2 linked regions of the Lentimonas sp. CC4 genome follow. The protein of the gene in region 1 binds, or shares a complex with, the protein of each later gene. Links are inferred from orthologs where the notes say so. Each region holds a gene or a part of one and is shown in the gene's direction. Other genes may lie near its edges.

The links.
Region 2: the proteins of dinB (region 1) and dnaN are in contact, whole or in part, in a solved structure (PDB 1OK7), measured with the Escherichia coli proteins. The link is inferred for Lentimonas sp. CC4 from one-to-one orthologs.

What each region holds. Positions count from the first base shown.
Region 1 is NZ_CACVBO010000001.1:3,952,427-3,955,657, forward strand. What follows is about bases 133-3,132. They hold dinB (DNA polymerase IV), read left to right. Parts: upstream 133-1,107; coding sequence 1,108-2,157; downstream 2,158-3,132. Other genes in these bases: GZZ87_RS16875 (DUF2288 domain-containing protein), read left to right, coding at 133-145; GZZ87_RS16880 (hypothetical protein), read left to right, coding at 159-1,097; GZZ87_RS16890 (DUF721 domain-containing protein), read left to right, coding at 3,009-3,132. Also shown: more of GZZ87_RS16875, read left to right, coding at 1-132; more of GZZ87_RS16890, read left to right, coding at 3,133-3,231. UniProt on the Escherichia coli protein: Poorly processive, error-prone DNA polymerase involved in translesion repair and untargeted mutagenesis. Copies undamaged DNA at stalled replication forks, which arise in vivo from mismatched or misaligned primer ends.
Region 2 is NZ_CACVBO010000001.1:1,097,193-1,100,377, forward strand. Bases 16-2,969 are described here. They hold dnaN (DNA polymerase III subunit beta), read left to right. Parts: upstream 16-905; coding sequence 906-2,033; downstream 2,034-2,969. Other genes in these bases: pssA (CDP-diacylglycerol--serine O-phosphatidyltransferase), read left to right, coding at 16-661; GZZ87_RS04840 (hypothetical protein), read left to right, coding at 2,218-2,969. Also shown: more of pssA, read left to right, coding at 1-15; more of GZZ87_RS04840, read left to right, coding at 2,970-3,108. UniProt on the Escherichia coli protein: Confers DNA tethering and processivity to DNA polymerases and other proteins. Acts as a clamp, forming a ring around DNA (a reaction catalyzed by the clamp-loading complex) which diffuses in an ATP-independent manner freely and bidirectionally along dsDNA.

The sequences.
Region 1 (3,231 bases):
AGCACAAGTCAAAGCCTGGCTCAAATCTGGCGACCTCGTGCAACCCTGCGAGCTACATGCCGAACACTGGAAGCAGAGCGATACACATTTCAATGCCATGATTGTGCGCCCCTTCGTGCTCGCCCAGCCAATTAGCAAGTCCTAAGAATCCATAAACTATGACAAAACCACATCTAGCCAGCATCAGCCTATTCATCGCCTCACTCGCCACCAGCAGCGGTGCAGAACTCACAAAGCCATCAGTCCTAGGCTGGCAAATGAGCGAAATCACTGCGCCCGATAGCAGAAGCGACTATAATCCCTACTCGAAACTAATACTACCAGACGACCAGCGCTTTGCCATCGTGCAGGCTCGATTCAAGATCGAATGGGCAGATGCTGACAACGAAAAGGAAGAACTGGAGCACAGCTATGCTGACATCGCACTCACCCTAGCAGATGGAACCAATATCGCACCCATCGCATCCATCACCAGCGATGGCCGAATTGACACATTCAGCAAACCAGAGCGCGAAGATATTGAAGCAAAGGAAAGCAGGGGAGCCGAAGAGCTAAGATGGGGAGCGATCTTCATTCTACCGAACTCCACTATCAAACAAGGGGACATCACCTTCATCGACTCGCAATACCCAGTCGAATTCGCCACCACGCAACCTCCACACCCATCCGAACAGATCCGAGTAGAAATTACCTCGACCGACTGGCTCAAAACAAACACCAGTGCCCCTGGCGCAGAGCGACGTATTCCCGATGCCTCATTAAAGCTTGAGTTCCCGGGTAAAGGCCTTTTTCAGGTCGAACTCAACGTGCACGCACTGAAGCCGAACGTCATTGGCGGCGAGAACCGCATGATTTTCAAGCCCTCCGACTTCAGCCTAAAAACTGAACACGGATCCATCGAACCCATCGGCATCCTAGGCTCGCGAGGACAAATCACCCGCAGCACGATCTACAACATCTCTAGAAGATCACTCGAAGACCTCCCAGAGGCATCCACCGACCTCAAACTCCTATTCAAAGCACCAGACACATTTGAACACGGCCAACTGGAGTATTTCGGCAAAGCCATCGCCGAAATCACCGCGCCAGCCGAATAACACACTCCACGTGCAAGCCACTCGACGCATCATACACATCGACATGGACTGCTTCTATGCAGCCGTCGAGATGCGCGAACATCCCGAACTCGACGGGCGTCCGATTGCCGTCGGCGGCGCATCTGGACGCGGAGTTCTGACCACCTGCAACTACGCCGCCCGCGAATACGGCGTGCGTTCGGCCATGCCGGTGTTCAAAGCGCGCGAATTATGCCCGCATCTAGTCATCCTGCCAGTCCGCTTCGAGCTTTACCGAGCAGCCTCCAAGCAAATCCGCAACATCTTCCACTGCTACACAGAACTGGTAGAGCCCCTCTCGCTCGATGAAGCCTATTTAGACGTATCACACCTAAAGCGCCGTGGTGCAGAAATCGCCGAAGAGATCCGCGCCGCAATTTTCACAGAGACTCAACTCACAGCGTCAGCTGGCATCGGGCCGAACAAACTAATCGCCAAAGTCGCGAGCGACTGGAACAAACCAAATGGGCAATGCGTCGTCTCCCCCTCACATGTTGCGAATTTCATGCAAACCCTCCCCGTGCGCCGCATCCCAGGCGTCGGCCCAAAGAGCGCTGCTCGCCTCGCCGAGGTCGGCGTCGAGACCTGTGCCCAACTGCAAGAGCACAGCAAAAACGCACTCGCCAGCGAATTTGGTAGCTTCGGCCTAGAACTCTATAAACTCTGCCGCGGCATCGACGAACGCCCCGTCCTGCCCAATCGCATCCGCAAAAGCCTCAGTAACGAGCATACCTTTACCAAAAATATCGAAACCCTCGAAGACTGCGAAGACGCCCTGCGCCGCCAGCATGGAGAAATGCTAGACGACTTGCGCAACACGGCAGCAGATCGCCAGATAGCCAAAGTCGTGGTCAAATTAAAATTCAGCGACTTCCGACGCACCACTGCGGAAGTCTCCAGCCGCCAACCTGAACTCAAAAGTTACCTGAAGCTCCTACGCGAAGCCTGGGGACGCAGTGGCGAACCCGTGCGCCTACTCGGCATCGGCGTGCGCTTTGCCGAAACACAAGACGGCCCAGAGCAACTAGAGCTCGGATTGTAAACACGGTAGAAGCGCGCTTAGCCACTTGATAGGGCACTAAAAAAGCGGCAAGATGCCGCTTCTAGGTAACAACCCACAAAAATGGCGCACCTCCTACCCCTAAGAAGTGCGCCAACCATTGTCTACTTTATACCTAGCGTAAACGCTAGGATTTATTCTGTTACCCCAAACTCCCTTGCGGGAGAAATTCGTTGTTGATAGATCAAACTAAGATAAAAAATCAGGCCCCCTGCAAGCATTATTTTATAAAAAATGGAGAAACGAATACATCCTATCAAATAGTGCACCTACGCAGGAAAATCCACTGCAAATGCGCCATAAATTCAGAGAAACGACGTATTCGAGCTGACGCGAGCCCCTACTCCAATGACCTTAAAAAAAGCTAGAATACACCCTAGCCTTAAAACAGACACAAAAAATGGCGCACCTCCTACCCCTAAGAAGTGCGCCAACCATTGTCTACTTTATACCTAGCGTAAACGCTAGGATTTATCTGTTACCCCAAACTCCCTTGCGGGAGAAAAGTTGATGCCGAAACAAGGATAAAAAATCTAAGGCCCTGCAAGCATTAATTTAGAAAAACTGAAAAAAAATTTAAAGAACGATTATTTTTAGACAACTAAGCGGCGCAGGGAATACCCCTAAACCCCGCGCCGCACCATTGTCTACTTTATTACCCTATATAACTCCCATACACTGGGAGACTATGAATATATAATAATACAACAGGAATAATGCCAAGTTCCCTGCGGTGTCATTTTTTGCGCGTTTTTTTCTAATCCGCCTCAAATTATCGTATTTTAGATGGCACCGTGGCTCAAATTGACCATAGCTTTTCAGTGCTGACACTTATGAATTTCTCTAAAAATACCGAAGACATCATCGCCGACTTTCGCGGACTCCCGCGCACGGCGACCTACTCTTCGAAACGACCGCCAGTCCAGCTCGACAACATACTCGTCCTGCTCACAGAGAAATACAAACTAGAGCAACCCAGCGCCGAGCGCACACTCGTCGAGCATTGGGGCGAAATTTTCGGCAATCTCGCAGGCCGCTGCAATCCCGTGCGCATCA
Region 2 (3,185 bases), 2.9 Mb from region 1 along the record:
CGTCTGTGATGCCTTTGATGGCCGTGTCGCACGTATGGGCGGGCGTGAATCGCTCTTCGGCATCGAATTTGATTCGATTGCGGATGTTATCTCATTTGGTGTCGCACCAGCGATGATGATGATCTTCCTGATCCTCAAGCCAACTGAGCAATATGAAGGCGTGCTGCCAGTCAGCCAACTGATCGGCTTCATTTACCTACTCTGCGCAGCTGTGCGCTTGGCACGGTTCAACGTATTGACGCACCCGATGCTTGCTCCTGCGGAACGTTTAAAAGGCACCAAGGACTTTCTCGGTCTACCCGTGCCCGCGGCAGCTGGTATGGTTGCCTCGCTCGTATTAGTTTACACAAGCTTTGAGAAACATGGTTATGAGATGCATGGTTTCGAGTTAGTCATGCCTCCATTGATGTTGGCCATCGCTTTTCTTATGATCAGCAACATCCCGTATCCAAGCTTCAAAGAGGTCGATTGGCAGACTAGCACACGTGTGCGCACCTTTATTCTACTCATACTTTGCCTTGGTATTGCCTTCATCTTTAAGGAGCTGTTCTTCGCCATCCTAGCTTTTACCTACATCAGTTACGGACCTATTCGCTACCTGTTCCGCCTATACCGCGCTAGAAAGCGCTTAAACCGCACTAAACAAGCGCATGGTGAATAACTCGTGAATAACTGTGAAGATGCTGTGTAATAAAAAAAACTTCTTCAATTCATTCACTGCTCTACCGAATACTTCACTGCTCTGTTCACACCAAAAATCATACCTAAACACTTACTAAATAAATACTTGTTGAGTTATTATACTTCATCCACACACATATTAAGAAGAAGAGATTTATATATTAAAAAAGAGACTAATATATAAGCATTGCCAGTAACTCCAAAATCCCCGAAAAATTCTAACCATGAAGTTCAAGATCAACCAGGATCACTTTAGCAACGGCCTACAACAAGTTCTCAATGTTGTAGGTTCGCGTGCCACCATGCCAATTCTCAGCAACGTGCTGATCGAAGCAGAGGAGGGGCACATTTCGTTGACGACTACCAATCTCGATCTCGGCATTCGTTGCCGCATCAAAGCAGACGTCTCAGAACCAGGTGGCATCACACTTCCAGTTCGTAAGCTAGCCACGATTATTCGTGAATTGCCTCAAAACGAAGTCTTTATCGAAACCGGCGATAACAACCAAGCCAAGATCACTTCTGGTGGTTCACTCTTCAAAATCATGGGCATCAGCACGGAAGAATTTCCACCGCTGCCATCGTTTGAAAATCGTCACGTCTTTGAGCTCTCTCAGGCTGAAATCGTCAGCATGCTCAAGAGTGTGTCGTATGGCCAATCCAACGACGAAAATCGTTACATCCTCAACGGTGTTTATTTCAACTTTGCAGATGAAAAACTCACTCTAGTCGCCACAGACGGCCGCCGTCTCGCATTGACTGCCCTAGATACTGAAATCAGCGAAGACAACGCAGGTAGCCTTATTCTGCCGGCTAAGACAGTTGCTGAGCTTGAGCGTCTCATGGGCAAAGGTGAGAAGGTGAAGATTGCTTTCAATGATCGCCAAGCAGCTTTTGAAATCGGCATCGACGATGCAGGTGACACGGGTCTGGTAGATCATCTCTACCTAGTCTCGAAGATTGTTGAAGGTAACTACCCGAACTATCGCCAAGTCATACCAAAAGAGACAGAGCATCGCGTCAAAATAGAGCGTGAGCTGATGTTGGAGTGCGTGCACCGTGCCGCCCTGGTCACCAGTGATAAGAGCAACTCAGTGAAGCTGAAGGTTAGCAAAAACCTACTCGAAATTTCCGGTTCAAGTTCTGAATACGGCGAATCCCATGAATCCATGGCGATCGCTTATGATGGTCCTGAAGTTCAGGTCGCATTCAACCCACAGTTCCTCATGGAGCCGTTGAAAGCGCTGACTAAGGATGAAGTGTTTTTTGAGTTCAAGGACGAGTTGAGCCCAGGTCTTTTCAAGACGCTTGATAACTTCATCTGCGTCATCATGCCACTGCGCTTGAACTAAGTTTGTAGGCCAATCGGCTGACATACAGTTATACTTTAATTACCGAGCGAGTGGGCTATTGTCTCACTCGCTCGTTTGTGTTTTAAAGGCTGATATAAATAGAAGATGGAACAAGCGCCGATCCTAAGGATCATAACAGCCAAGCTTTTATATTAATCCTTAGATCGATTTATCACTTTTATATATGTTCGACCCATCATCATCGACCTTCGAATACATCCTATTTACCATCACGATTTTAACCATGATTTTGCCAAAACTAGGGCAAAAGAAAGGCATCCCTATGTTCGTCGTAGTCAGTCGCTGGTTACGTTGGGTATTATTTGGCGGAATCTTTGCGTATGTATTGAAAACATTTGAGATTTCATACCGTCCAGACTGGGTCCATTTTGTAACTGGTTTAGCTATTTGGTTCATGCTTGAGACTGGGTATTACTGGATCGCGATTAAAGCACTGAGTCGCAGTGAAATACCACTGTTTCCGAGCTTTAAAATCAATTTAGATGGTGATGAATGGCCAGCAGATCCTTTATTCATTGAAGTGCGTGAGTGGCTCAGAGAACAAAAATTTAAGCGTTTGAGTGCATTGAAGGCGGAGTTGTTTGAAGGCACATTCTTGCGCGCATCGATTTACGAAAGCGCGGATCAACTCACACGGCTACAAATTCTATTTATTCCGAAGAGTAAAGGCGGAGCAAATGCCTGCTATACACTGAGCACGAATGGTGAAAATGATCGCCGACTCATTACCGATAACTTGTTTTTGCCATTTGGTGGATATTATCCAGAGGGTTGGAATATCATGCGTAAGCCATTGATTGGTTCGCTCAAGCGTTTGCTGAAATTACACCGTCAACGTTTAATAAAAAGTAGCATGACACTCATTCCTTTCGAGGATGAGCCGTTGGAGGAATTGAACGATCAACAGCGTATTTTGGAGCGTCTCAATCTAGAAACCGGATTTTTAACGCCGCGACAGTTCCAAGAAGAAATTGGTAAAATCTCTTATGACGGCCGCTATCGTTTGTGGAAGGAAATGTGGTTGCTTGCGTATCTTGGCCGGTCGGTTTCGTAAGGTTACTCATCATCTTAATCCTTTGATCGGAGTCGAAAGTAGGGGTGTTGCTTGCGACACCCGCGTCGGTTGGAGGT